4 regions of the Mesorhizobium sp. B2-3-6 genome follow, and region 3 is predicted to be linked to each of the others. Evidence: riboswitches for the same ligand, from Rfam matches in the RefSeq annotation. Region 3 holds a riboswitch; each other region holds the start of a gene.
The links. A riboswitch is a leader RNA that binds a small molecule or an ion and turns the genes downstream of it on or off. The one in region 3 is predicted to bind cobalamin.
Positions count from the first base shown of each region.

Region 1: linked by a shared signal. The riboswitch ahead of FJ953_RS14425 (ABC transporter ATP-binding protein) and the one ahead of bluB (5,6-dimethylbenzimidazole synthase) in region 3 are both predicted to bind cobalamin.
Region 2: linked by a shared signal. The riboswitch ahead of FJ953_RS04035 (CbtB domain-containing protein) and the one ahead of bluB (5,6-dimethylbenzimidazole synthase) in region 3 are both predicted to bind cobalamin.
Region 4: linked by a shared signal. The riboswitch ahead of FJ953_RS03865 (DUF1636 family protein) and the one ahead of bluB (5,6-dimethylbenzimidazole synthase) in region 3 are both predicted to bind cobalamin.

Region 1 is NZ_VFVW01000004.1:375,781-383,144, reverse strand. Features, by position in the region: gene FJ953_RS14435 (iron ABC transporter permease) at 1-247, opposite strand, end outside; gene FJ953_RS14430 (ABC transporter substrate-binding protein) at 256-1,203, opposite strand; gene FJ953_RS14425 (ABC transporter ATP-binding protein) at 1,249-2,037, opposite strand; cobalamin riboswitch at 2,293-2,502, opposite strand; gene FJ953_RS14420 (LacI family DNA-binding transcriptional regulator) at 2,565-3,590, opposite strand; gene FJ953_RS14415 (Gfo/Idh/MocA family oxidoreductase) at 3,772-4,803, shown strand; gene FJ953_RS14410 (sugar phosphate isomerase/epimerase) at 4,806-5,711, shown strand; gene FJ953_RS14405 (substrate-binding domain-containing protein) at 5,797-6,804, shown strand; gene FJ953_RS14400 (ATP-binding cassette domain-containing protein) at 6,890-7,364, shown strand, end outside.
Region 2 is NZ_VFVW01000001.1:824,329-831,692, reverse strand. Features, by position in the region: gene cbiB (adenosylcobinamide-phosphate synthase CbiB) at 1-262, shown strand, start outside; gene cobO (cob(I)yrinic acid a,c-diamide adenosyltransferase) at 594-1,208, opposite strand; gene cobU (bifunctional adenosylcobinamide kinase/adenosylcobinamide-phosphate guanylyltransferase) at 1,210-1,725, opposite strand; gene FJ953_RS04040 (CbtA family protein) at 1,718-2,515, opposite strand; gene FJ953_RS04035 (CbtB domain-containing protein) at 2,531-2,710, opposite strand; cobalamin riboswitch at 2,746-2,942, opposite strand; gene FJ953_RS04030 (aromatic ring-hydroxylating dioxygenase subunit alpha) at 3,077-4,246, shown strand; gene FJ953_RS04025 (MFS transporter) at 4,250-5,449, opposite strand; gene FJ953_RS04020 (DUF1624 domain-containing protein) at 5,681-6,685, shown strand; gene FJ953_RS04015 (isoprenylcysteine carboxylmethyltransferase family protein) at 6,682-7,158, shown strand.
Region 3 is NZ_VFVW01000002.1:36,497-43,860, reverse strand. Features, by position in the region: gene aroC (chorismate synthase) at 1-156, shown strand, start outside; gene ribB (3,4-dihydroxy-2-butanone-4-phosphate synthase) at 257-1,357, shown strand; gene FJ953_RS05920 (MFS transporter) at 1,408-2,631, opposite strand; gene FJ953_RS05915 (TetR/AcrR family transcriptional regulator) at 2,752-3,357, shown strand; gene bluB (5,6-dimethylbenzimidazole synthase) at 3,401-4,153, opposite strand; cobalamin riboswitch at 4,202-4,382, opposite strand; gene FJ953_RS05905 (histone deacetylase family protein) at 4,504-5,430, shown strand; gene FJ953_RS05900 (exodeoxyribonuclease VII small subunit) at 5,434-5,685, shown strand; gene FJ953_RS05895 (DUF2277 domain-containing protein) at 5,784-6,050, shown strand; gene FJ953_RS05890 (pirin family protein) at 6,091-7,011, shown strand; gene dxs (1-deoxy-D-xylulose-5-phosphate synthase) at 7,089-7,364, shown strand, end outside.
Region 4 is NZ_VFVW01000001.1:788,782-796,145, reverse strand. Features, by position in the region: gene FJ953_RS03875 (NADH-quinone oxidoreductase subunit A) at 1-222, opposite strand, end outside; gene FJ953_RS03870 (winged helix-turn-helix domain-containing protein) at 556-1,755, shown strand; cobalamin riboswitch at 1,785-1,989, shown strand; gene FJ953_RS03865 (DUF1636 family protein) at 2,027-2,455, shown strand; gene cobW (cobalamin biosynthesis protein CobW) at 2,458-3,507, shown strand; gene FJ953_RS03855 (cobaltochelatase subunit CobN) at 3,524-7,267, shown strand; partial or broken gene cobG (precorrin-3B synthase) at 7,264-7,364, shown strand, end outside.

The sequences.
Region 1 (7,364 bases), on a different contig from region 3:
CCACGCCCAGGCCGCCGCCGACACAGATGGCCAGGATTATGCGCGGCAATCTGAGGTCGACGACGATCCTGCCGACCGGGCCGGACACGTCATGCCCCTTCAATCCGATCGCATGGCCAAGTGCTGCAACGACGTCGCCCAACGGAATCATCGTCGAGCCATAGGCGATCGACAGCAGCGCGAACGCGGCGATTGCCAACGCCGCCGCCGTCATGGCCAATAGGAATGCCTTGTGCCGCAAAGTCATGTTCCCGGTTAAAACGCTTCCGGATGCATCGCCCTGGCAATCTTGCCGATCGCGTCGATATTGGCCGGCCCGGGTGTCAGTTCGGCATAGCGAAGCGCCGCGAAGCGTTCGTTCCTGACCGCGTCCGTCTCCTTCATTGCCGGATGCGCTTTCAGGAAATCGAGCAGCTTCCGGTAGCCGCCGCCATCCTGATAGTCGAGCAGGATGAGGAATTGCGGATTGCGCGAGGCCACCGTCTCCCAATCCGTGTTGCCCCAGCTGGTGTCCATGTCGGCCATGATGTTGTCGCCGCCGGCCGCGGAAATCATGGCGTTGGGAATGGCGAACTTGCCTGATGTGAACGGCTTGTCCTCGCCGGAATCATAGAGGAACACGCGCGTTCCCCTGCGGGCGCCGACCTTGGCCGTGATTTCGGCGAGCTGCGCCTTCCAGCCGGAGACGAGCTTATCCGCTTCGGCCTCCTTGCCGAAGATCTTGCCCAGCTTCTCGACATCGCCATAGAGCAGGTCCATCGAAGCGGCGGGGCGGTTCTTGTCGAGATGGACGCAGCTTTCCGTCAGCACCAGGGTCTTGATGCCGTGTTGCGCCAGCGTATCGGGCGTCACCTCGCCGCCCGGCTTCATGCCGTAATACCAGCCGGCGAAGAAGAAGTCGGGCTCGACAGCGACCAGGTTTTCCAGCGTCGGATATTTGGGCGCCAGTTCGGGGATCGAGCTCTGTTCGGCCTTGAATTCGGGGCCGACCTTGTACCATCCAGTGATGCCGGTCAGGCCGACGATCGACGGCTGCAGCTTCAGTGCGAAGGCCATCTCGGCCATGTTGAGATCGTGAATGACGGCACGCTTTGGAGGTGCGTCGAAGGTCAGCGGCTTGCCGCAGCTGTCGACCGTCACCGGAAAGGCGAAGGCCGTAGAGCCGAGCAGGGAGAAGGCAAGAGACACGGCAAGGCGTTTCACGGATGTTGCTCCTTGTTGAACAGGATCTGCCGGAAATGGCTTCGATCACGAAGATGGCGCGGCACGGTTCGGAACCTCGAACACCGTCAGCTCGCGGTCCTCCGTCGGGTGGCGCAACCTAAAGACGTCGATACCGAAGATCTCGCGGATCAGCTGCTGGGTGAGTGCTTCGCGTGGCGGCGCCAGCACATGCAACCGGCCATGGCTCATCACCGCGACCCTGGTGGCGAAAGGCGTCACCAGCGCCAGATCGTGCAGCACCGCGATCACGGTCATGCCGAGGCCTGCAACCAGTTCGAGCAACTCGCTGCGCGCCCGCGGGTCGAGATGGTTGGTCGGCTCGTCGAGGAACAGGATCTTCGGCTCCTGCGCGATGGCGCGGGCAAGCTGGGCGCGCTGGCGCTCGCCGCCCGAGAGCGAGCCGATGGTGCGGCCAAGCAGCGGCAACAGCCCGGTCCGGCGCAGAGCCTCGACGACAATGTCGCGTTCCTCGCTCCTGTGCCTGCGGCCGGTATGCGGAACCCGGCCGAGCTCGACATAGTCGATCACCGCCAGCCGTGGATCCGGTTGATCGGTCTGGCCGACGACGGCGATGTGCAGCGCCCGCTCGGCGGTCGAAATCCTGTCCAGCAAGCGCCCGGTTAGCTTCACTTCGCCCGAACTCGGCCTCAGCATGCCCGATAGCATGCGCAGCAATGTCGTCTTGCCGGCGCCGTTGGGACCGATGATGGCGAGACGGTCGCCCGCCGCCACCGAAAGGCTGACCGGATACACCAGATGCAGGCCATCCGCCGCTGCGGCCAGGTCGCGGGCATCGAGAAGCGGCGCGGTCATGGGCAATTCCTTGCAGGGCCTGCCGGAATACGGGCCAGCGTCTTGCTTGCCAGTCCTGCCGGACGCTGGCCTGAATTCACCTCGGTGGCGATATCGCGGCAAAGCGTGCACACGACGATGCGATGCATGGCAATGCGATGTATGCGATCGATGGAGCCGTCCAACTTCCGTCACTTTCAAAATGGCGACGGAAGGAAGCTGGCTTGAACCGGTCGACAAGACCGAAACCTGCGTCTCCTCCCGGCACACCCCGTCCGGTCAACTCATGCAGATGGCAGGTCTCCTGGCTCGCGGGTCGTTGCGCCATCCTGCCTTCCCAGCCTTGCCGGCCAGTGGCTTCTCGGATTTTGCTCGCCGCTTACAGTTGCGGGGGCAGCCATGGCTTCGACCCGAAAATCGGGCCTCACCATGTTCCCTTTTCACCCCTCGCCTTGCGGCGCGGGGACCATCACGAGTCGCAGCCTAGGATGCAGGCAGCGTCGAGGCAAGGTCGATGCATGTTCTGTTATAACGATACAAACGTGTGGTCAATCACTATCGCGCGCCACCAGTTCCAGCGGCCAGACCTCGCGAATGATCTCTGGCCCTTTCGCGCCGGCGAAAGCCGGGAGCGAGGCGAGCAGGATTTCGCCGAGCCGCCGCCCCATCGGGTCAAGGCTCGGACGAAAGCCGGTCAGCGCCGGCGAGAAATAACGGCAGAGCGGCGTGTCGACGATGACGATCACCGCGACATCCTGCCCGGGCTTTATCCCCATTTCGGCGAGCGCTTTGCAGCCGCCGAGCGCCATCGAGTCGTTGTTGAAGATAATCGCGGTCGGCGGATCCTTCGACCGCATGACTTGCGGTGTCACCGCGTAGCCACCGGCTTCGTTGATAAAACCGTCCACAATCAGGCCGGGATCGACTTCGATGCCGTGCCGCCGCAGCGCCTTGCAATAACCCTCCAGAAACAGATAACCGAAATTCAGGTCAAGCGACGGCCGGATGGCGGCGATGCGGCGGTGGCCACGCGCAACCAGCCGGTCGACCGCATCGGCGCCCGCCTTCTCGAAATCCAGATCCAGAGAGGGATAGCTGTCGTCGCCGGACCGGCTTCGGCCGAGCGTCGCGAAGGGAAAGCCGGCCTTGCTCAGATAGTCGATGCGATCGTCCTCGCGCCGCGTCCAGGCCAGTACGACGGCATCGGCACGACGCGTCTCGACGACGCGGCGCAGCCGCTCCTGTTGATAATCCGCCGGCGCGCCCATGACGATGATCAGATCCAGCCCGCACTCGGCCAATGTCGCTTGCAGTCCGGTGAGGAACGGAATGAAGAACGGCTCGCCATACTGCTGGTCGCCCGGATGCGGCTGCAGCATGAAAGCCACGGCATGGGTGGTGCCGCGGCGTAGGTTCCTGCCCGAGTGGTTCGGTGAATAATTGAGCTTCCGGGCCGCCTCGAGCACGCGCTGGCGTGTCTCGGCGTTCACGTCGGCGCGCCCGTTAAGCGCGCGCGAGACTGTACCGATCGAAATGTTCAGGTGCCGCGCAAGATCGTGAATGCTGGACGCCAAGACCTCCCCCTCCTGCTTCTGGCTAGCACCAGCCGGTCGTGCGGCCAAGGCGTTTCAGAGCCGACGGTACAAATCCGATTGACAATATATGCCATCGGGTGTGTCATCGTAAACGTTTACGGAAGTCATTTACGGACTGCCGTGGGTGCCAGCCAGGAGGGGTTGGCCGGAGGAGCGCTGGATGATGCACGTCGTCCTGGTCGGGTGCGGAGCCATGAGCAAAACCTGGCTCGAGGCCATCAGCCAATCCCCTGCCGTCAAGATCGTCGGTCTCGTCGACCTCGACGCCGACAGGGCGCGCCAGCGGGCACGCGAATACGACCTCGCCGGGGTCGCGATCGGGACCGATCTCGACGTCGTTCTCTCCCAGACCAGACCCGATGCGGTGTTCGACGTGGTCGTGCCTGCCGCCCGTCGCGCCGTGGCGAATTCGGCCTTTGCCCATGGCTGTCATCTGTTGACGGAAAAGCCGCTGGCCGACAGCCCGGACAATGCGCGCGCCATCATCGACGATGCGCGGCGCGCGCGACGCGTCCATGCCGTGGTGCAGAACCGCCGCTACGTCGCCAACGTCCGGCGCATCCGGCGCTTCCTCGGCTCCGGCGCCATCGGCGCTGCGACCAGCATCCATGCCGATTTTTTCATTGCGCCGCATTTCGGCGGTTTCCGCGAAGGCATGCGCCATGTGCTGCTGCTCGACATGGCGATCCATACATTCGACGCCGCCCGCTACATGGTCGATGGCGAGCCGACCGAAGTGTATTGTCGAGAATGGGAGCCGGCCAATTCCTGGTACCGGCAGGGATCGTCCGCAAGCGCCACCTTCGAGCTCGGCCAGGGCAAGATGTTCACCTATCGCGGCAGTTGGTGCGCCGACGGTTTCCGCACCAGTTGGGAAGGCAGTTGGCGCATCGTCGGCGAACGCGGCAGCCTGACCTGGGATGGGCATGACGAGTTGAAGGCCGAAGCCGTGCTGCCGGAACGCGAAGGCCTGCTCGACAAGGTCGTGCCGGTAGCGGTGCCGCCGCTCGACCCTGCCGACCGCATCGGCGGGCATCTCGGCGTCATGGAAGATTTCGTCCGCGCCGTGGACACCGGCACCGAGCCGGAGACGCGCGGCGCCGACAATATCAAGAGCCTGGCCATGGTTTTCGCGGCCATCGAAAGCGCCGAGACCGGGCGCCGGATCGAAATCCCCAGGCAGGAAGGATGACCATGGCGGACCCGCTTCTCGACATCAGGATCGGCACCATGGTGCGGGCCAATCTCGAAGATCCGGCCGCCTATATCAGGCAGATCCTGCCGCTCGGTTTCGAGAGCGTCCAGCCCTTCTTCTGGCAGACGCTGGGCGGCAAGGACCTAGGGCGGCTCGCAGGCGAGATCCGCGACGCCATCGGCGATGCCGATGTCAGCGTCAGCTCGATCGGCGTGTTCGGCAATCCACTCGAGAGCGGCGACACCGACCGCGGCGTGCTCAAGGCCTGGGAAACGGTGATCGACAGCGCGCATCTGTTCGGCACCAATCTGGTCAGCGGTTTTACCGGCCGCATCCGCGGCAAGCCGCTGACCAACAGCCTGCCGCGCTACCGCGAAGTCTGGGGCGAATTGGCCAAACGCGCGGCCGACAAGGGCGTGCGCATCGCCTTCGAGAATTGCGCCATGGATGGCAACTGGGCCGCCGGCGACTGGAACATCGCCCATAATCCGGACGCCTGGGAACTGATGTTCAACGAATTGCCGGATGAGAATCTGGGTCTGGAATGGGAGCCCTGCCATCAGTTGGTCTATCTGATCGACCCGATCCCGCAGATCCGCAAATGGGCGCATCGCATCTTCCATGTCCACGGCAAGGACGCGACGGTGCGCTGGGATGTCATACGCGAGCACGGCGTCTTCGGCCGCCTGCCCTTCGTGCAGATGCGCACGCCCGGCTTCGGCGACAGCGACTGGACGCGGGTGATCAGCGAATTGCGGCTGGCCGGATACAAGGGCGCCATCGACATCGAAGGTTGGCACGACCCGGTCTATCGCGACGATCTTGAAATGACAGGCCAGGTCCGCGCGCTGGAATACCTCCAGCAATGCAGGGGAGGCCTGAGCTACCTGCCGAACCCGACGTGAGGATTGGCCGGCGGGAGGAGCCGGACGGGATTGCCGAAGCAGATGTCGAAACCCTCGCTCGCGAGGACAAAAGGGAGGAACGTGCATGAGCATCGCCAAGAGAACGACACTTCTGCGCACGACCGTGGTGGCGACCGCCACGGCGCTCGCCGCCGCCATCTCCACCTTGCCGGCACAGGCGCTCGACGCGCAATGGTGCAAGGACGTCCACATCCGTTTCTTCGTCGGCGGCGCCGAGGGCGACGCTTTCGGCACCATTGTCTACAATGGCGCCAAGCAGGCTGCGGCCGATCTCGGACCGAAAGTGGATTACATCTTCTCAGGCTGGGACATCGAAAAAATGGTCCAGCAGCTGCGCGAGGCGGTCGCCGTCAAGCCCAACGGTATTGCCATGATGGGCCACCCCGGCGACGCCGCCATCATGCCGCTGGCCGAACAAGCGCATAAGGACGGCATCAAGATGATGTACCAGAACGTGCCGGTGCCGACGGTGGTGACGGCCTTCGGCGGCGGCTATGTCGGCGCGCAGCAGGAACAGCAGGGCCGCGCGCTCGGCGCGGAAGCCTTCAAGCTGGCCAAGCTCAAGGCCGGTGACAAGGCAATCATGATCGGCCCGTTCGAGAATGAGAGCCGCGGCGCCCGCGAGCGAGGAACCGTCTCCGCCTTGAAAGAGGCCGGCATCGATGTCGTTCAAATCAATTCCGCAACCGAATGGGCGGCCGATCCGAATCTGGCGATCCCGGTGATCACCGCCGCCTTGCTCAACAACCCCGGCGTAAAGGCCGTCGGCTACCCCGGCGGACAGATGCTCGGCAACGTCCAGACCTATATGACGGCGGCGGGCCGGAAGCCGGGCGACATCTTCAATTTCGGCTTCGACACCAGCCCGCAGATCGTCGAGGCCTTCAAGGGCGGCTGGGTGCAGCTGACCGCCGATCAGCAGCCGTTCATGCAGGGCTATCTGCCGATCCTCAGCCTCTGCCAGCAAGTGGTGCTGGGGCTGGCACCGATGAATGTCGATACCGGCGCCGGCTTCGTCACGCCTGAGAATTACAAGATCGTCGCCGAACTGGCCAAGCAGGCACTGCGCTGACCTCCCAAGCCGCCGGCCGGGGGCTCAGGCCCGGCCGGCGGGACCGCCGGCGAGGCCCGGCATGCGACAAGCAAGCGAGGACCCGATGGCCGAACGCATCATCGAACTGCGCGACATCACGAAATCCTACGGCCAGGTTTACGCGCTTGGCGGGGTCAATCTCAGCGTCGACCGCGGCGAGGTGGTCGGACTGATCGGCGACAATGGCGCCGGCAAGTCGACGCTGATCAAGATCCTCGCCGGCGCGGTCAAGCCGACCAACGGCGAGATCCTCGTTCGCGGCAAGCCGGTCACCGGCTGGAACGCGGCGCGCTCGCGCGACGCCGGCATCGAGACCGTGTTCCAGGACCGGGCGCTGGCCGTGCAGCAGACCATCGTGCGCAATATCTTCATGGGACGCGAACTCACCGGCTTCCTCGGCTGGCTGAAGGTCGGCACCGAAATCAGGGAGGCGAGCCGGCTTATGCGCGAGATCGGCTTCACTTCGAAAGTGTTCACGCCGCAGTCCGTCGTCGGCCAGCTTTCCGGCGGCGAGCGCCAGGGCGTGGCGATCGCGCGCG
Region 2 (7,364 bases), on a different contig from region 3:
GGCGGTGCGGCGCGACGCGAAAAAGCACCGCTCGCCCAATGCCGGCTGGCCGGAGGCGGCGATGGCGGGCGGGCTCGGCCTGGCCCTCGCCGGGCCGCGCAGCTATGGCGGCGTAACGGTCGACGACGCGTTCATGGGCGAAGGCGGCCGGCGCGAAGCCGACAGCATCGACATAAGGCGGGCGCTGAAACTTTATCGTGTCGCCGACTGCCTGTTGATCGCGCTGTTCGGCGTGGTTTCGGCGATCGTCATTCTGGCATGATCTCACCCCCCCGTGAGTTCTCTCCCGAAGGGGAGGAAGGGAGCCGGGCTGCAACAGGTTCGCGCCTTTCCTCTCCCCCGTCGATCGGGGAGAGGTGGCTCGGCGAAGCCGAGACGGAGTGGGGGTCGACGAGCTCGGCAGTCGCGTTTCTCGCACCCGCCGGGTTGCGCCTGCCTGTCTGCGGACCGCGCGTTCGATAACCGCCTTCCCCCAATCCGTCGCTGCTTCGCAGCGCCACCTTTCCCCCCTCCGGAGGGAAAGGAAGTGAGCCCTGCTGGAAGCGTTTGGCGACCAGACTTGAATGCTCATCCACAAAAGGGGACAACAGCTCTCAAAACTCCACCCCCTGCTGCGCCTTCACGCCCGCCGCGAAATGGTGCTTGGTCAGCCCCATCTCGGTCACCAGGTCGGCCGCCTCGACCAGCGCCGGCTTGGCGTTGCGACCGGTGACGACGACATGCAGGCCCTCGCGGCGCGCTTTCAGCGCGACAACCACCTTGTCCAGATCGAGATACTCGTAGCGCAGCGCGATGTTGAGTTCGTCGAGCACGACGAGACTGATCGACGGATCGGCCATCAGCTCCAGCGCCTTGGCCCAGGCGGCCTCGGCCGCCGCGATGTCGCGCTTCAGATCCTGTGTCTCCCAGGTGAACCCCTCGCCCATCGCGTGCCAGACGACGCGGTCGCCGAAGGCGGCGAAGGCCTCCTTCTCACCCGTATGCCATTTGCCCTTGATGAACTGGACGACGCCGACGCGCTTGCCGTAGCCGAGCATCCGCAGCGCCAGGCCAAAGGCAGCCGTGGTCTTGCCTTTGCCCGGGCCGGTGTTGACGATCAGCAGCCCCTTTTCGACCGTCTTGCTCGCCACCTCGGCGTCTTGGACCGCCTTGCGCTTGGCCATCTTGGCGCGGTGGCGCTCTTCGTCCTTTTCGTCGATGTCGGTCATGTCACTTCACCTTGAGCGGCAGCCCCGCCACCATCAAAAGCACGGTCTCGGCAATCGCCGCGACCTGCTGGTTGAGCCGGCCGGCGGCGTCGCGGAACCGGCGCCCCAGCGCATTGTCGGGCACGATGCCTTGCCCGACCTCGTTGGATACCACGAACCAGGGTCCGCGCGGCCGCGACAGCATGTCAGCCAGCCGCCGACATTCGGCCTCTACATCATGATCGGCCAGCATGTGATTGGTCAGCCAGAGCGTTAGGCAGTCGACAAGGACCGGCTGGTCCTCCGGTAGGGCCTCGAGTGCACCGACAAGGCCAAGCGGTGCATCGATGGTCGTCCAGCCCTCGCCGCGCCGCGACCGGTGCAACGCGATGCGCTGCTGCATCTCGTCGTCATAGGCTTGCGCCGTGGCGATGTAGGTCCATGGCGAAGGCAAGGCCGTCATCAGCGTTTCGGCGTGCGCGCTCTTGCCGGAGCGCGCACCGCCGATGATGAAGGTCAGTCTTCCGCGATCAGGCAAAGCTGTCGCGCAGGCTCGTCGCGCTGCCGGTGAAGCGTCCACGCACCACGCCGACGGCAGCGCCGAGCACGAGCCAGAACACCAGGTTGGTTACGGTCACCGCCACCACGAATTGATGATGCAGGCCTTCCGGAATCGGCGTCTCGAAACTGTCCGGCTGCGGCGCGCCGACAATATGCGGCGCGACGATCAACACCACGCCCAGAATCGCCAGCGGCAGTGATTTGCGGAAGGCGATCGGGGCAAGGCCGATCGCCGTCGCCGCCACCGTCGCCGTCCACCAGATCTGGCGTGGCAGAAGCTCGGCGGCAGGCATGGCCGGCAGTTCCGGCGGCAGGCCGAGGCCCGGCGCCAGCGTGAACACGGCAAAGCCGGCCAGTCCCCAGAACACGCCCTGGCGCCAGTTGCCGATGCCGCCGGCGAATTCCGAAACCGCGACCAGGACCAGCGCGAAGCCGATGCCGGTGACGATGTTGGCAAGCACGCTGAAAGCGAAACGCTCGAAGCCGTCGGCCGGCGCCCAGCCTTCCTCTTCAGCCGGAACAGCTTCAGCGGCTGCCGGCGCGGCGGAACTCATGGCATTGCCCGCCGGGGCGGCAGAGTTCATGGCGTTGTTGTCGGTCGGGGCCGGTGCGGTATGGTCGTGGTGGTGGCCGCCGCCGGCCTGTTCGTAGACTTCCGCCTTCAGGATCAACGGCACGGTGGCATAGGCCTGCATGCAGGCGAGAACGACACCGGCCACGAGCCCTGCGATCGCCGCGATGAACACGACGTTGCGAAACAGGTTCATGATGTCAAATCCCTATCAGTGGCAGGGAAACGCCATCGAGTGGCGATAGTCGTGCGCAGCATTGTGGACCGCGTCGATATGCGAGAAACCGACAAAGCCTACGACGAAAACGCCGAGCAGCGCCGCGAGCGCGAGCTGCAGGAGGCGCGACTGCGAGGAGATGGAGGCGCCGAGGGAGACGGAAGCGGTATTCATGTCTTGTCCTTTCACCCTCCACCCGAGGGCATCGAAGTCAGTTTCCTGTCGCCGGCAGGTCTCCTGGCTCGCGGATCAGCGCCCTTCCCCACCTTCCCGAAGAAAATCTTCAGTGGCATATGGAGAGGACTACCGCACACAGTTGCGGGGGCAGCCACGGCATTGGGCAACAAATCTGCCCGCACCGCATTCCCTCTTGGCTCCAATCGGAACCGACGACGAAGGTGACTATAGGGAAAATCGCCGCATCCGGCAAACCAAATTCCGACGGCGACAAGCGCTTTAGCGCCGTCCGGCCGCTTGCTCCGCTGCAATTGACAATTTCCGTGGCCGGGTGTCGGCTGCCATCCTCACAGGAGGCCAGCCATGCAGCCCGTCCGGAGCCAGCACGCCCCCTATAACGGCCTCACCCGGGCCGAGCCGACATTGCCGTCCTCGGCCTATTGGGATGCGGCGGCCTACCAGCGCGACCTCGACGCCATCTGGTACAGGAACTGGCTGCTCGTCTGCCGTGAAGCTGATCTCGCCCAACCGCTGGCTTTCCGCACCTTCCGTGTCGGCACCCAGGAGATCGTCGTGCTGCGTGACGATACCGGCGAACTGCGCGCCTTCCACAACACCTGCCGGCATCGCGGCTCGCAGCTTTGCCAGGAACGCGAGGGGCGGCTGAAGGCGCGGCTGATCACCTGCCCCTACCACGCATGGTCCTATTCGCTGCGCGGCGATCTCGTGCGCGTGCCATCGAAAACGCTGCCCGAAGGTTTCGACAAGGCGGACCATCCGCTCTATCGCGTCGCGCTGTCGGTCTGGCGCGGCTTCGTCTTCGTCAATCTCGCGGAAGATGCCGCCGGCTCGGCGCACTCATCCTTCGACCCGGCCTCCGGCGATCTCGGCAACTGGCCGCTGGAATCGCTGGTATCGGGCCATGTGCTGCGCAAGGTGATGAACTGCAACTGGAAGATCTTCTGGGAAAACTTCGACGAATGCCTGCATTGCCCCGGCGTCCACAAGGACCTGTCGCGGCTGGTGCCGATCTACGGCCGCGGCCTGATGGGCCGGCATGACGACCCCGAATGGACCCGCCATGCCGACAATGACGCGCCGGAATTTTCCGGCGGGCTGCGGGCGGGTGCCGAAACATGGTCACGTGACGGCCAGGCGCATGGGCCGGTCTTTTCGGGCCTGACGCCGGCCGAGCACGCCGCCGGCCAGACCTACGCCACCAGCCTGCCCTCGATGTTCATCGTCGGCCACGTCGACTATGTCAGGTCCGTACGGCTGGTGCCGCTTGGCCCCGAGCAGACCGAATTGACCGCCGAATGGCTGTTCGCGCCCGACGCGCTCGCCGCCACCGACATCGACAACATCGTCGGATTCGGCACCCAGGTGCTGGAGGAGGATGCCGCGATCTGCGAGGTCAACCAGAAAGGGCTGCGCTCCATGCGCCATAAGGCCGGCGTGCTGATGCCGGAGGAGTACGACCTCCACCGCTTCCACGATTGGGTACGCGAACGACATGCTGCGCTTGTGCCGTAAGCTTCACAGCGACTTCGGCAGATACCGCCAGGTGACATAACCGCAGACCGCCGCAAGCAGGCCGAGCGTGACGAAAACCGAGCCCAGTCCGAAAAAGGCCAGCACCACCGAGTAGACCAGCGGCGGCGTCAGTTCGGAAAAGTCGAGATAAGTGCGGTAGACCGCAGCCATCTGCGCCCGCTCATAAGAGCGGACCGAGCGCATGAAGGCGGTCGAGCCCAGCGCGTCGAGCGCGATGGTGAAGAAGGCGCCGCACAGCAGGAAGGCGCCGGTGACGAGCGGCGCGCTTTCGCCGACGGCACCCGCCGCCAGCAGCACCACCGACATGGCGAAATAGGCAAAAGTCATGGTCCTGCGGCCGCCGAAGCGCTTGCCGGCCTTGCCCCAGAAAATCGCCATGAACAAAAGCGCGTTGCCTGCCGAAACCAGAATGCCGCCGGCAAGTTCGCCCTCACCGGTGATGACCATGAACAGCGGGCCATAGACGAAAAATGTCGTCCAGAAGCAGGAGCGGCCGAAGGCGATCAGCCAGGCCAGCCTCAGCCTCGGCTGCGCGACGAAGCGGCCGATATTGGCCAGCGGGTTGACCGGGCGCGTCTTGCCCGGCCGGATCGAGGGATTGTCGCCGAGCCGGTAGGTCCAGAACAACGCCAGCAGGGCCAAGGCGAATACGGCGACCGCGCCATGCGCGGCATAGATGCCGAAGCGCGTGTAGAGAAAGATGCCGAGCGTCGGCCCACCCGTCCAGGCAAACATCGACCACGCCATGCGCAGCGATTCGGCCTGCATGAAATCGGTCTTGCGGATGTGGTCCATGATGTAGAGGTTGAGCGTGATCGACAGCGCACTGGCGCCCATGACACGGCACAGCATGCCGGCCAATTGCCCTGCGAGCGTATGCGTGACGAAGAACAGCGAGCCGATCGCCAGCAGGCAGGCGCCCGCCGTGTAGACCCAGCGCCGCGCGAAGCGCTGGATCAGCATCGGCATGAACAAGGTCACGGACAGGCCGAGCATCGCCACTATGGTGTAGAGGATCGAGACGATCTGCTCGTTGTGGAGGATCTCGTAGGCCTGGATCGGGATGACGCTCGACACCGTGGCGCGAGCGAAGGATTCGACCGCGTAGAGCGAGGCGAAGGTGCGGGCATCCGCGGCCTTGAGGGCCGGTAGCCAGATCGGATGGCGCACATGCGTGGACATTGCTTCCCCAAAGCAGAATCACCAGCCAAATCTGCGGCCATCATTTCGCGACCGGTAACAGGAAACCGACGTGCCCCGGTTAAAACGAAGCCGGTCAAAGGCTTTCCGGTGCTGGCCTAAAGGGGTGCCTGATGCAGCGCCGGCTGATCGTCCGTATCGAAGCTCACGGCCTTCTTTTGTCCGGCGTAACCGTGATAGTCCTCGTGCGGGGCTGAATCAGATCGCGAGACCATGAGCATCCAGACGCCGACCATGCCCGCCGCGGAGTTGCCGAAGACCAAGCGCATCGTCGCCATCGACATGCTGCGCGGCATCGCGCTGATCGCCATGGCGAGCTACCATTTCACCTGGGACCTGGAATTCTTCGGCTACACCGATCCCGGCCTGACCGCCTTCGGCTGGTGGAAGTTCTATGCTCGCTGCATCGCCTCGACCTTCCTGTTCCTGGTCGGCGTCAGCCTGTATCTCGCCCATGGCAAAGAGATCCGCTGGAACGGCTTCTGGAGACGCTTCGCCATGGTCGCCGGAGCGGCGATCGCCATTTCGGTCGCCACCCGTATCGCCACGCCGGACGGGTGGATCTTCTTCGGCATCCTGCACCAGATCGCGCTGGCGAGCCTGCTCGGGCTGGCATTCCTGCGCCTGCCGGCGCTGCTCACACTGCCGATCGCCGCGGCGGTCATCGCCATTCCCTTCTATTTTCGGCTGGAATCGTTCGATCACCCCTGGCTGTGGTGGGTCGGCCTTTCTGCGGTCAACCCACACTCCAACGACTATGTCCCGCTGTTCCCCTGGTTCGGTGCGGTGCTTGTGGGCCTCGGAGCGACCAAGCTTGCCTCCCGCTTCGGCGTCTTGGCGCGCCTGGCGGATGTGGCGCCCGGGCGCTGGTCCAACCCGCTGGTCTTCATCGGTCGGCACAGCCTGGCCTTCTACCTGATCCATCAGCCGCTGCTGATCGGCAGTGTCTGGTTGTTCTCGCAAGTAATGCCGGCCAAGGTCGAAACCCCGCAGGTGAACTTTCTCAAGACCTGCCAGATCTCGTGCGAGCAGCAGCGCGACAGCAAGTTCTGTTCGAGCTATTGTGGGTGCATGCTGGACACGCTGGAGGGCGAGGCCACGCTTGATCGGCTCTACAAGAACGACCAGACCGCCGAATGGAGAGCGCATCTGGCGGACCTCGCCGGCACCTGCACGGCCCGGACCGACAGCAAGATGACGGAGGAAGGTGTCGAATGACCGAGACCGTGCCCAAACCTGGGCTGATACCGTGGCCGCCGCTGATCTACATCGCCGCCATCGCCATCAGCATCGCGCTCGGCTTGCTTTTTCCCCTGCCCTGGATCGGCGACCTCCTGGGCGACCTCCTCTACGCGGCCGGCTGGGTGGCGCTGTTCGGCGTCGCCGCACTCTGGTTCACCGCCATCCGCACCATGACGCGGGCCAAGACCACGCTCAACCCCAACGCCGTGCCGGACCATTTGGTCACCACGGGTCCTTTCGGCATCACCCGCAATCCGATGTACCTCGCCAACACGCTGCTGTTGATCGGCGTTGCCTTCATCTCCGGGATCGTCTGGTTCCTGCCGCTCGCCTTCATCGCCGCCTTCGTCACGCAGAAGGTCGCGGTGGAAAAGGAAGAAAAGATGCTGGCGGCAAAGTTCGGCAAGAAATACCGCGACTATGCCAAGCGAGTGCGGCGCTGGATTTGAGCATCTGAACGCCGGCTGCCAGAGCCATATCGGGAAGATAACGGTTTCCGATTTGTGGCGGAGACCAACAATTTGTCGATGTCGGCGCCGCCCCTCACCTGCCTGCCGGCATCCTCTCCCCGTATAGTGACGGGGAGAGGGGCGCTGTCATCAGCGGTTTCGCCAGCCACCAGCGTTGCAGCAAAGAGACCGAGATCACGGTCAGC
Region 3 (7,364 bases):
GACGTCGAAGTGATGACCAAGGGTCGCCATGATCCGTGTGTGGGCATTCGCGCCGTACCGATCGGCGAGGCGATGGTTGCCTGCGCAATCGCCGACCATTATCTGCGGCACCGAGGACAGACAGGCAAGGAAGGCAGTAGGGCAGTAGGGCAGTAGGGCAGTATGTTAAGCTGCCCGCGAGACGAGCAATTTTTCCTTTCCCCTACCGCCTTACCGCCCTATTCCCCTACTCCCTTGCGAGCGAAGCGAGCATTCCATGTCTTACGACCAGAAGAAGATCGTCGAAGCAATCCGGGCCTTCGAGCGCGGCGAGATCGTCGTCGTCATGGATGATGACGGGCGCGAGAACGAGGGCGACCTGATCGTCGCCGCCGTCCATTGCACGCCGGAAAAGATGGCCTTCATCGTGCGCAACACTTCGGGCATCGTCTGCACGCCGATGCCGCGCGAGGAGGCCAAGCGCCTCAACCTTGCGCCGATGGTCGCCGACAATGATTCGGCGCACACCACCGCCTTCACGGTTAGCGTCGATTTCAAGCACGGCACCACGACTGGCATTTCAGCTGACGACCGCACGCTGACCGTGCGCAATCTCGCCAACGGCAATGTCGGCGCCTCCGATTTCGTCCGCCCCGGCCACATCTTCCCGCTCATCGCGCGCGAAGGCGGCGTGCTTATGCGTTCGGGCCATACCGAGGCGGCCGTCGATCTGTGCAAGCTCGCCGGCCTGCCGCCGATCGGCGTGATCTCGGAACTGGTCAATGATGACGGCACCGTCAAGCGCGGCCCGCAGGTCGCGGCTTTTGCCGAGGAGCACGGCCTCAAGCAGGTCTCGGTCGCCGACCTCATCGCCTATCGGCAACGCAAGGAAACACTGGTCGAACGCGTGGCATGCTCCGAGATCGACACGCTCGGCGGCAAGGCGCAAGTCTTCACCTACACGCTGCCCTGGGATTCCATGCATCATGTCGCCGTCGTCTTCGGCGACATCCGCGATGGGGAAGAGGTGCCTGTGCGTCTGCACTCCGAGGACGTGGTGACCGACGTCTTCGGCACCAGCCACCGGCTGGACGCCATCATGAAGGCGATGGGCGAGCGCAAGCGCGGCGTCATCGTCTATCTGCGCGAGGGCTCGGTCGGTGTCGCCCACCAGGAGCGCAACCGGCCGGCGAGCGGCGACGGGGAGGACCACGAAGAGGCGCGCCGCCGCGAGAATGAATGGCGCGAGATCGGGCTCGGTGCTCAGATCCTGAAGGATCTCGGCATTTCCTCGATCAATTTGATCGCCTCGCGCGAGCGCCACTATGTCGGCCTCGAAGGTTTTGGCATCCACATCGCCAAGACCGAGATTCTCTAGATTCGACGGCGGCAATAGCGTCCGATCCGCTGAACCGGACGCGTCATGGTTCATTCCGCGGCAGCGACGGCCGCTTCACACCCATCCAACTCGCATTTGTGAGTGGCAAGACTGCGCTGGCCGAGCAGCACCGTGACCAGCGCGATGCCGCCCGCGACCACCGAGACCCAGAACCCGTTCTGGGCGCCGAACGCATCCACCACCGCGCCGGCGGCGAAAGAGCCCAGCGCCATGCCGATGCCGATTCCCGTTGTCACCCAGGTAATGCCCTCGGTCAGCATCGCTTCCGGCACATGCCGTTCGATCAGGCCGAATGCCGTGATGAAAGTCGGCGAGATCGCCACGCCGCTGATGAAGACGGTCAGCGCCAAAATCGGCACGCTGTCGGCGGTGAGCGGCAAAATCGTGCTGACTGCGATGATGGCGACCGCGACGGTCAGCTGGCGCTGTAGCGGCGTCTTGAGGTTGAGCGCGCCGACCACGATGCCCAACACGAACGATCCCAGCGCATAGACGCCGATCACCAGGCTTGCGGCACCGGCTTGGCCGAACTCCTTGGTGATCGCCACCGTGCTCACTTCCGTCGTCGCGAAGGTCGCGCCGATGAAGATCAGGGCGAAGGTGATGATCTGTACCGGCCGCAGGCGGATTGCCGAGCCAGTCGAACCATGGTCCACCGGCCGCACTTTCGGCTCGGTCGATCGCTGCAGGATGAATGCTATCGAGCCCAAAGCGAGAAACAACGTGCTCGCCAGCATGCCTGCTTCCGGAAACAGCGCCGCACTGAGGCCCACCGACAGCGACGCGCCGGCGATATAGACCAGCTCGTCGGCCGCCGATTCGAAGGCGAAGGCGGTGTTCATCTCCGGCCGGCCGCGAAAAAGCTCGGTCCAGCGCGCGCGCACCATTGCCGGCATGCTGGGCATGGCCGCTGCCAGCAGCGCCGACACGAACGATGTCCATACCGGCCAATCCTGGTTGGCCGACGCAATCAGCAGCAGGAATGCCAGCACGGAGATGATGGTGGTGGGCACGACGATCCATGTCTGGCCGAGGCGGTCGACCAGCCTGGAGATCTGCGGCGCCAGGAAAGCGTTGGCCAGCGCGAATGTCGCCGAGACGGCACCCGCCAGCCAGTATTCGCCACGCGTCTGCGACAGCATCGCCACGATGCCGATCGGCGCCATGGCGATCGGCAGGCGCGCCATGAAGCCTGCAGCGGCAAAGCCCTTGGCGCCAGGGGCTCGAAAGATCTCGGAATAGGGGTTCTGCATGGTCCGTTCCTCGACAAAAGGCGATTCGGAAATTACATACGATGCGTATGAATACTAAATAGATCATACGTCGCGTATGTCAATTGGCATACGTGACGTATGTGGATAAGGCCAGAAGAGATGCACAAGCCCCGCAGGGAAATGATCGCCGAAACGCGCGCCAAATTGATTGCCGCGGCCCGGCATGCGTTCGGAACGATTGGTTATGCCGAGGCATCGATGGATGATTTCACCGCATCGGCCGGGCTGACGCGCGGTGCGCTCTATCATCATTTCGGGGACAAGAAGGGGCTTTTGCAGGCGGTTATCGCCGAGATAGACGCCGAGATGGCGGCACGAGTGAATGAGGTTGCAGCGAAAGCACCGACCCGCTGGCAAAGCTTCGTCGACGAATGCACGAGCTACATCGAAATGGCGCTGGAGCCGGAAATCCAGCGCATCATGTTTCGGGACGGTCCGGCCGTGCTGGGGGATCCCGCGCAATGGCCGAACGCCAATGCCTGCGTCGCGTCGATGACCGATCACCTGACGACGCTGCAGGGCGACGGGGTGGTTGTCCCGGGCGTAGACCCCGAGACCGCGGCACGGCTGATCAACGGGGCGAGCAGCCAGGCGGCGCAGCGGATCGCCAATTCGAACGACCCGGAAGCGACGTCGAAGACCGTGGTGGCGGCATTCAAGCAACTGCTCGAAGGATTGTTGAGGAAGGATGCCGGAGCCGCCTGACGACGGCAGGCCGCCGGCAGCTCTGGGCATGCCGTATCGGCAATCAAATCAAGAGTTTGTCAGACTTTTCGCATGTTGCCGCCTTGAGGCGTGCGATCGTTGATTTGAGCGGAACTTCGCCCTGTCCGCAAAACGTCTCGCTCATGATCAGCTCGGGCAGCGGCAGCCGCCGCCCCCAGCCATGTGTTTCGAGGTCCGGTTTCGGCGCGAACTCCGAGACACGGCCGACACAGAGATAGGCCACCGGCGTCACATGCTCGGGAATCGACAGAAGGCCTTTCAACGCCTGCGCCTCGATAATGCTGACCCAGCCGACGCCGACGCCTTCGGCGCGCGCCGCCAGCCAGAAATTCTGCACCGCGCAGACCGTGCTGTAGAGATCCATCTCGGGATTGTGCCAGCGTCCCAGCGGCGAACCCTGTGAGCGTCGGCGGTCGCAGGTGATACAGATATTGAGCGCGCTTTCGCAGATGCCTTCCAGCTTGAGCTTGCGGTAGAGCGCCCGCCGCTCTTCCTCGATCGCCGGCAATTCCTGCTCGCGCGCCGCGAGGAACAGGTCGCGCACCTGTTCCCGTCGTTCGGTGCCACGAATGACGATGAAATTCCATGGCTGCATGAAGCCGACCGATGGCGCGTGATGGGCGGCAAGCAGCAGCCGCGCCAAGACCTCGTCGTCGACGGCCTCTGATGTAAAATGGCTGCGGACATCGCGCCGCGTGAACATGGCGCGGTAGACCGCATCGCGCGCCATCTGGTCGAATCCGTCACCCACGGGGATGGTCATATTGTCCGGCATCGCTTGTCCCCTTGCGATTGCAATCAACTGCCGTCCGCCTGACCATGCGGATGACGATGCCTGCCAGGCCGGTCTTCTGGCTCGGGATCAACCCGCATCCGGCGCCTTCCCGTCATCGACAGTGGCATTTACCGGCGCGGTCCCCCTTACAGCGTTGGGCACGCCACGGTATCAAACCGTGTTCCCGATTCTCCCGCTCGCGGCGGGCACCAGGCAGTGGCCGGGACTTTACGACGAAGCCCCTGCGCCGCCAATCCCCGCGGCGACGCGAATGGACGCAGGCGCGATTTTCCCCAGCCATCAGGCCGCAATGCATGGCCATCGCCGCGCCGGGGCACTAGATAGGGAGCATGGCCACTCGTCTCTACACCCATCCGATCTTCCTCGAGCACATCACGCCACCCGGCCATCCGGAGCGGCCGGACCGCTTGCGCGCAATCGAGCGCGTGCTCGACGACGAGGCTTTTGCCGCGCTCGACCGCCTCGAGGCGCCACAAGGCGATGAGGCCACCATTCTCTACGCGCATCCCGAGGATTTCGTCGAGCGGGTACGCGCCGCCATTCCCGAGACGGGCATCGCCCGCATCGATGCCGACACAACGGCCAGCCCGAAGAGCTGGCAAGCGGCGATCACCGCGATCGGCGCCGCCAACGCCGCCGTCGACGACGTCTTTGCCGGCAGGGCAGACAACGTTTTCGTCGCCGCCCGGCCGCCCGGCCATCATGCGGAGAAAGCGACGGCGATGGGCTTCTGCCTGTTCAACACGGCGGCCATCGCCGCACGTTATGCACAGCGCAAACACGATATCGAACGCGTCGCCATCGTCGACTGGGACGTGCATCACGGCAACGGCACGCAGGATGTTTTCTGGGACGATCCGTCCGTGCTTTATTGCTCGACGCACCAGATGCCGCTCTACCCCGGCACCGGAGCAAAGAACGAAACCGGCGCCGGCAACATCGTCAACGCGCCGCTTGCGCCGCAGACCGGCAGCGAGGCGTTCCGCGATGCCTTCCTGTCGCGCGTGCTGCCCTCGCTCGACAATTTTGCACCCGACCTGATCATCATTTCGGCCGGCTTCGACGCGCATCATCGCGATCCGCTGGCCGAGATCAACCTGACCGAGGATGATTTCGACTGGGCGACCGGCCAACTCATGCAGCGCGCGGCGCGCCACAGCGCCAACCGGCTCGTCAGCCTGCTCGAGGGCGGCTACGATCTGCAAGGATTGGCATTTTCGGTCGCCGCCCATGTCGGGCGACTGATGAAAGGATGAATGATGGCTGGTGAAACCAACGAAGACGTCAAGGCGATGAGCTTCGAACAGGCTCTCGACGCGCTGGAGAAGATCGTCGATGATCTGGAGCGTGGCGATGTGCCGCTCGACCAGTCGATCAAGATCTACGAGCGCGGCGAGGCGCTGAAGGTGCATTGCGACCGGCTGCTCAAGGCGGCCGAGGACAAGGTGGAGAAGATCAGGCTGTCCCGCGACGGCAAGCCGGTCGGGACGGAGCCGCTGGACGCGGATTGAGGCACGCAGCCGTCTCTCTGGTTTTTGACACGATCATGATTGAGGATAGAACGCGTCCCGATTGAAACGGCTCCAGGACAAGAGGAGATACGGAAGCGATGTGCAGAAACATCAAGACCCTGTTCAATTTTGATCCGCCGGCGACCAACGACGAGGTGCGCGATGCAGCCCTTCAATTCGTTCGCAAGCTGAGCGGAACGACGCGGCCTTCGAAGCAGAACCAGCACGCATTCGACCATGCCGTCGAGGCCATCGCGGCGTCGGCGCGCGAGCTTCTCGATTCGCTTGAAACCAACCAGCATCCGCGCAATCGCGAGGAGGTTGCGGCCAAGCTGCGGGCGAAGGCGGCGATCCGCTTTGCCTGATCTGGCCAAAGCAGCCATCGGCCGCTGACAAGGAGAGTTCATGAGCTTCTTTCCCGGGAAGGATCCTGAAGCCGGCGATGCCTTTGCCGGCGACCAGATCGAATTGATGGTCATTCCGAACGCCAAGGACATTGGCGGTTTTCAGGTTCGCCGCGCCTTGCCGACCGCCAAAAGGCGGCTGGTCGGTCCCTTCATCTTCTTCGACCGCATGGGCCCGGCCATCCTGCGTGCCGGTCAGGCGCTCGACGTCCGGCCGCATCCTCATATCGGCCTGTCGACGGTCACCTACCTGTTCGACGGCAGGATCAGGCATCGCGATTCGCTCGGCACCGAGATGGTGATCGAGCCGGGTGACGTGAACCTGATGACCGCCGGCCGCGGCATCGTCCATTCGGAGCGCACGCCGGAAGAACTGCGCGGCGCGCCGATGTCGATCTCGGGGCTGCAGACATGGTTGGCGCTGCCGGACGGCAAGGAGGACGTGGCGCCGGTTTTCGAAAACACCGCTGTCGCGCGGCTTCCCGACATCGACGCGGAAGGCGTCAGCGGCCGCATCGTTATAGGCGATTTCCAGGGGCTGCGTTCCCCGGTGCGAGCCGATTCCGAGACGCTCTACGCCGACCTCAGGCTGGCGCCCGGCGCCAGCGTGAAAATCCCTGCCGACGCGGAAGAACGCGCCATCTATACGCTGGAAGGCGAGGTCTCGATTTCCGGCGACGTGTTTCCGGCGGAACGGCTGCTGGTGTTCCGGCCCGGCGACGAGATCGTCGTATCCTCACAGGCTGGTGCCCATTTCATGCTGTTCGGCGGTGCCTCGCTGGGCTCGAAGCGCTACATCTGGTGGAATTTTGTCTCGTCCTCCAAGGAGCGCATCGAACAGGCCAAGCAAGAATGGAAGACCGGCCGCTTCGACATCGTTCCCGGCGATGAGGAAGAGTTCATTCCACTGCCGGAAGGCTGAGGAAATCGACGACGGGGCGTGCCTTTCGCGTCATTTGGCAGGCATTTACTTTCGCCTGCCGGCGGCCTATCCCGCGCATGAACAGAAGCTTGGGCCTACCCGTGAACGCAACGCCGCATACGCCGCTTCTCGACAAGGTCCGCATCCCGGCCGAGCTGCGCACGCTTTCCGAAAGCGAATTGCCGCAACTGGCATCAGAGCTTCGCCTCGAACTGATCGACGCGGTGTCGCGCACCGGCGGTCATCTCGGCGCCGGGCTTGGCGTGGTCGAACTGACCGTGGCGCTGCACTATGTCTTCAATACCCCCGATGACCGGTTGATCTGGGATGTCGGCCACCAGGCCTATCCGCAC
Region 4 (7,364 bases), on a different contig from region 3:
GTCGAAGATGATGAACAGGATCGACACCAGGTAGAAGCGGATGTCGAACTTCATACGGGCGTCATCGAACGAGTTGAACCCGCATTCGTAGGCGGAAAGCTTTTCCGGGTCGGGATTGCGATAGGCCACCAGGAACGGCGCCACGATAAGCGCGACGCCGACAGCCGCCGCCACTGCGATAAACAGGACGATGGGCAGGTACGAACTGAGAAGTGCGTTCATGCTGCGGCTTTCCGTTGGCGCCAATCCATTTTGATTACAGCACCAGACCCTATTGCGGAAGCGTGACAGTTTAACCGCTGAACCGTTTTAAGGGGCCTTTGCTGCAACGCGGCGAGGGTTAGCGCAGCGCTTCCGGCGAAGCAAGTCAAACCTTGTTCAAAACACTGGCCTGGACGGCATAAGGGAAGAAACTGGTCCGATCCGCTCCTGTTTGATTTCCTTCGCTTTTTACTCCACTTTTCTCTCCTGACAGAGTTGCCGCCAAAACCCTGCTAGCATGGCCGGAATCAACTGTCCGAACGACGCTCAACAAGCCATCAGAGTCGCATCCGAATGAAGGAAAAGATCTCGCTTGCCACGGCCCGGCGTATCGCGCTCGCCGCCCAAGGGTTCACTGATCCCCGCCCCGCCGGCACGCCCGACCGACGCCACTTCGCCCGCGTGCTCTCGCGTACCGGCCTGCTGCAGATCGATTCCGTCAGCGCGGTGGTGCGCGCTCACTACATGCCGCTCTATTCGCGCCTTGGTCCCTACCCGTTCGCCTTGCTCGACAACGCCGCCGTCACGCGCAAGCGCACGGTTTTCGAATACTGGGCGCACGAGGCTTCCTTCCTGCCGGTCGAGACCTATCCGTTGATGCGTTGGCGCATGCAGCGCGCCGAGCGTGGCGATGAAATGTATCTGGGCCTGGCCAAATGGGGCCGCGAGCACGCCGCCTATATAGAAGAGATCTACCGCGAGGTCGCGGAGCGCGGCCCGATCGCCGCCTCCGCGCTCGAAGGCCAGAAAGGATCCGGCGGCTGGTGGGGCTGGAGCCACGCCAAGCATGCCTTTGAATGGCTGTTCTGGGCAGGACGCATCACCACCGCGCACCGCCGTGGCTTCGAACGCTTCTATGATTTGCCCGAGCGCGTACTGCCGCAGGCGATCCTCGATCTGCCGGTGCCGTCTGCCGAGGACGCGCATCGGGAATTGCTGCGGATATCCGCCCGCGCTCATGGCGTCGCGACAGCAAGCGACCTGCGCGACTATTTCCGCCTGTCGCCGGCCGACATGAAGGGCCGGCTGGAGGAGCTGGTTGAAACAGGCGAGCTGGTGCCGATGCGTGTCGAGGGCTGGAACAAACCGGCTTACCTCCATAAGGAGGCCCGTATTCCACGAAAAATCGAGGCCCGCGCCTTGCTGGCGCCGTTCGATCCGGTCGTTTTCGAGCGCTCGCGCACGGAGCGGCTGTTCGATTTCCACTACCGCATAGAAATCTACACCCCTGCCGAAAAGCGGCAATACGGCTATTACGTCCTGCCGTTCCTGCTCGGCGACAGGATCGTGGCGCGCGTCGACCTCAAGGCCGACCGGCCGGCCAGCGTGCTACGCGTCTACGCGGCCTATGCCGAGCCCGGCGCGCCGCCTGAAACCGCCGCCCAACTCTTCCAGGAATTGACGCAGATGCAGGGCTGGCTCGGCCTCGAACGGATCGAGGTTACGCCCGCCGGCGACCTTGGGCAGCCGCTCGCCGACATTGCCGTGTCGTAGACGCGCGTTGACACCGCCGCCTGCAAGAGCCTAAATCCATTCCAGACGGTCTCCTCTCGGCAAAGGGAGGAGCCAAGAGGGAATGCGGTGCGAAATCTCGATTTCAAATCCGCGGCTGTCCCCGCAACTGTAAGCGACGAGCCAAGGCCGAAAACCACTGGGACGGTCCCGGGAAGGCGGCACGAAGGCGATGACCCGCGAGCCAGGAGACCTGCCGTCTGAGACATAAGAATCCGATCGCCCGGCGGGTTTTCCGGGCAAGGAGCCCGATTTGGAACGCGACAGCAGTTTCCCGGCTGAAACAGCGGACATTTTGTCTGGCGACAGCGACGCCTTGGCCGGCGTCACTGTCATCATCTGCGCTTCCTGCCGCGACGAGACCGGTTCCGATGCCCATCCCCGCGCCGGCGAAGTTTTGGCTCAAGATACGCGCCAAGCCGCAACGGCCGACAATGTCCGTGTCCGCACCGTCGAATGCCTCGGCAACTGCAAGCGCCGTCTCAGTGCCGCGATTCTTCGCGACGGCTGCTGGAGTTATGTCTTCGGCGACCTGAACATCGCCAGCGGCGCCGATCTCGTCACCGGCGCGAAACTCTTCGCCGCTTCGACCAACGGCCTCATTCCGTGGCGCGGCCGTCCGGATTCCCTCAAGCGCGGTCTCGTCGCCCGCATTCCTCCCCTCGACATGCTGAAGGACTGATCATGACCGCCGCAGTTTCCGCCACTCTCTCCCGCGTCCCCTGTACCGTCGTCACCGGCTTCCTGGGTGCCGGCAAGACCACGCTGGTCCGCCATCTCCTGGAAAACGCGGGCGGCAGGCGTATCGCCATCATCGTCAACGAATTCGGCGACATCGGCATCGACGGCGAGATCCTCAAGGGCTGCGGCATCGACACCTGCCCGGAGGAAAACATCGTCGAACTGGCCAATGGCTGCATCTGCTGCACCGTCGCCGACGATTTCGTCCCGGCGCTCGACCAGATCCTGTCGCTGACGCCGAAGGTCGACCACATCCTGATCGAAACCTCGGGTTTGGCTCTGCCCAAGCCGCTGGTCCAGGCCTTCCAGTGGCCGACGGTGAAGAGCCGGGTGACAGTCGACGGCGTGATCGCCGTGGTCGACGGTCCGGCATTGGCCGAGGGGCGCGTCGCCAACGACATGGACGCCCTGCAGGCGCAACGCGCGCAGGACCAGACACTGGACCACGACGACCCCGTCGAGGAGGTGTTCGAGGACCAGATCGCCTGCGCCGACCTCATCATCCTGTCGAAGAGCGACCTGATGGATGCCGCAGGTTCGGCTCGCGCCAACGCCATCATTGGCGAACACTCCGCCCGCGCCGTGAAGGTCGTGCCGACGGCTCATGGCAAGGTCGATCCGTCCGTGCTGCTCGGGCTAGGCCTCGCCGTCGAGGACGACATCGAGAACCGCAAGTCCCATCATGACGGCGCCTTCGACCACGAGCACGACGACTTCGATACGTTCATCGTCGACATCCCCTCGATCGCCAACCCGGACGACCTGGCAAAGCGCGTCGCCACCGCCGCCGAACAGGAGAACGTGCTGCGGGTGAAAGGCTTCGTCGAGGTCGGCGGCAAGCCGATGCGGCTGTTGCTGCAGGCGGTCGGTCCGCGCGTCAATCATTATTATGACCGCGCTTGGACGGCTGACGACGACCGCCGCTCGCGCCTGGTCGTCATCGGCCTCAAGGGGCTGAACCGCCCGGCGATCGAGCATATCCTCGCCGGCTGAGGCAACACCGACCGCGATGCACATCCTCACCACCACATCCGCCTCGCTCGACGATCTCGCCGAGCCGGTCGATCTGCGGCAGACGCCGGCGGAAATGGTGGCGCTGTCCTTCACGGACAGCGACCTGGCCGGACTGGCAGCGGCCTGGAAAGGCGACGCCGATCGGCTGCCCACGATGCGGCTGGCCGCGCTGCGCGACCTGCGCCACCCCATGTCCGTCGACCTCTGGATCGACAGCGTCGCCCGTCACGCCAAAGTCATTCTGGTGCGTATTCTCGGCGGTTACGAGTGGTGGCGCTACGGCTGCGACCAGTTGGCCGTGGTTGCCCGTGAGCGCGGCATAAAGCTGGCACTGCTTCCCGGTGAAAGCCACGACGAGGATATCAGGCTGATCGAAGCCTCGACGCTGCCGCGCGAGGAACTGGACGGGCTGCTCAATTATTTCCGCCAGGGCGGCCCGGCCAATATGAGCGCGCTGGTGCGCAGGCTGGCGCGGTTGGCGGGGTCTGATGCCGAATTTGCCGAACCGGTTAGCGTGCCGAAAGCCGGGTTTTATGAGCCGGGGCGCGGAGTCGTGGAGAAGCCGGACTTATCGAATGTTGACGATCCTTCACACCCCCCTCTGTCCGGCAGGACATCTCCTCCGCAAGGGGGGAGATCGGCTGTCATCAAAGCCGGCTCCTCTTTTGTTGCGTCAGAAAAGGATGTGTTTGCACCATCTGAAAGGGGCAAGAGCATCGATGACGGGGCAATCTCCCCCCTTGCGGGGGAGATGTCCGGCAGGACAGAGGGGGGTGTGACGGGACTCGACGTTGACAACATCAATGCTCGCACCATTCCCGTCCTCTTCTACCGCTCGATGCTGCTCGCCGCCGATGTCGCGCCGATCGACGCGCTTTTCGAGGCGCTACGGCAGCGCGACATGCTCCCCGTCCCCATCTTCGTCTCCAGCCTGAAAGACCCGGCATCCCTGGCGTTTGTTGAAACCGCGATTGCCCAGCTCAAGCCCGCCGCCATCATCACCGCGACCGCTTTCGCGTCCGGCGCCGAACCCGGCGTCGAAACCCTGTTCGACCGCGCCGGGGTTCCCGTCTTCCAGGTCATCGTCGCCACCACCCGCCGCGACGTATGGGAGAAGAACCAGCGCGGGCTGGCGCCCGCCGACCTCGCCATGCATGTCGTTCTGCCCGAACTGGACGGCCGCATCCTCGCCGGCGCCGTTTCGTTCAAGGGCGAAAGCGAGACCGACCCGGCGCTCGGCCACCGCGCCTTTGCCAACCGGCCGGAGCCCGATCGCGTCGAACAGGTGGCGGACCGGGTCGCGGCCTTCATCAGGCTTCGGGAAACGCCGCGCGCCGAGCGCAAGGTCGCCATTCTGATCCCCGATTACCCGAGCGCTCCCGGCCGCACCGGCTATGCGGTCGGGTTGGATGTGCCATCCAGCGTGCTGGCGATGCTGCACGACCTCCAGGAACAGGGCTATGTAGTTGAGGGAATTCCCCAAACGTCGCGTGCGTTGCTGGATGCGCTGGAGCGCAGCAAGGCTGGGTTGGAGTTGGATGAGTACCTTGCCTTCTCAACGGAATTGCCGGGCGCAGCAATTGCTGCCGTAGAAGCAGCTTGGGGCAAAGCCGAAGGCGAGACAGGTTTGCGCGAGGCACCCCCCTCTGTCCTGCCGGACATCTCCCCCGCAAGGGGGGAGATTACGCCGTCATCTCTGTCTTCGCCAATCTCCAACGTTGCAAGAGTAGCTCCAGCGTCTAAACTGCCAATCTCCCCCCTTGCGGGGGAGATGTCCGGCAGGACAGAGGGGGGTGTTCAAGCGCTGTCCGCCGCCAAATTCCCCTTCCGCGCCGCGACCTTCGGCAACATCACCGTGGCCCTCGCCCCCGATCGCGGCCGCTCGGCCGACCGCCGCGCCGACTATCACGACCCGACGCTGCCGCCGCGCCATGCATTGCTCGCCTTCGGCCTGTGGCTGCGCAAATTGCTCGGCGTCCATGCGCTCATCCATGTTGGCGCGCATGGCACGCTGGAATGGCTGCCGGGCAAGACGGTTGCGCTTTCGCAAAGCTGCTTCCCCGAGATCGTCACCGGTCCCCTGCCCGTCATCTATCCCTTTATCGTCTCCAATCCCGGCGAGGCGGCGCAGGCGAAGCGGCGGATCGCCGCCGTCACGCTCGGCCATCTGCCGCCGCCGCTCACCGGCGCCGGATTGGACAAGAACCAGCACAGGCTCGAACGGCTGGTCGACGAATACGCCCAGGCTGACGGTCTCGACCGCCGCCGCCGCGACCGTCTGGCCAGTCTGATCGTCGAAACCGCGCAGACGACGGGCCTCGCCGCGGAGGCCGGCGTTGCCCGCACCGACGCGCCGGACGAGGCCCTGCGCCGCATCGATGCCTGGCTCTGCGACCTGAAGGATTTCGCTATCAAGGATGGGCTGCATGTCTACGGCCGCGCGCCCGACGAAGAGCCCGACCTTATGCGCCGGCAAAGCGCCGAGGCCGAAAAGGCCGCCCTTCTTGCCGCGCTCGACGGTCGTCATGTCACCGCGGGCCCGGCCGGCGCGCCCGCGCGCGGGCGTTCCGACGTTCTGCCCACCGGCCGCAACCTGTTCACGTCGGACCCGCGCGCCATGCCGACGCCGACGGCTTACGACATCGGCAAGGCTGCCGCCGAGGAAGTGGTGCGCGCCTATATGCAATCGCATGGCGACTGGCCGCGCTCGCTGATCATCGACCTCTGGGGTTCGGCGTCTTTGCGCACCGGCGGCGAGGAGATCGCGCAGGGGCTTTCGCTGATGGGCTGCCGCCCGCAATGGGATGCCGCCACAGGCCGCGTCACCGGCATCGAGGTGTTGGCGCCGGCAGCGCTTGGCCACCCGCGCGTCGACGTCACCTGGCGCATATCGGGCCTGTTCCGCGACATGTTCCCGACCCAGATCGCGCTGATCGATGCCGCTGCCAACGCCGTTGCCGCGCGCGACGAGGACGATTCGGAAAATCCGCTCGCCGCAAGGACCCGCGCCGAGGGCAAGATCAGCCCGCGCATCTTTGGCACCTCGCCTGGCACTTACGGCGCTGGCGTCGAGGAAATCCTGTCGAGCGGCGACTGGGCGGCGCGCGAGGAAATCGGCCGCGCCTATCTCGATGCCACATCGCATGCCTATGGCGGCGCCGGCGGTGAAGGGATCGCCGCGCCCGGCGCTTTCGAGAACCGCATCGCCGAGGCCGATCTTCTCGTCCACACCGGCGACGATCCCGGCCGCGACATCCTCGAAGGCTCCGCCGATGTCGCCTTTATCGGCGGCTTTTCGGCCGCCCTTGCAGCGCTTGGCAGGAATGCCGACGTTATCGTGCTGGACACGACGGACCCGCAGAGGCCGAAGCCGCGTTCACTTAGTGAGGCTGTGACGCGCGTCGTGCGCGCCCGCGCTGTCAACGCCCGCTTCATAGCGGGCCAGATGCGCCACGGCCCGCGCGGCGCCTCGGAATTCGCCGAAACCGTCGACCGGCTGGTTGGCTTCGCCGAAACCACGCAGGCCATACCGGGCGCGCTGATAGACGCCGTGCACGATGCCTATCTCGGCGATGCGGACGTCCGCGCCTTCATCCTGCGCGAAAACCCGGCCGCCGCAAAAGCCATTGCCGAACGCCTCCTGTCGGCGCGACGGCGGGGCCTCTGGCATCCCTTGCGCAATTCGATCGACGACGACCTCGCGGCACTGATTGCCGAGGCACGGGAGTTGGCGGCATGAACGCCTACTCCCGCCGCGGCGCCTGCCCGGCCCTTTCGGCGCCGATGCAGACCGGCGACGGCCTGCTGGTGCGGCTCAACCCGGTCGCCGGAGGCCC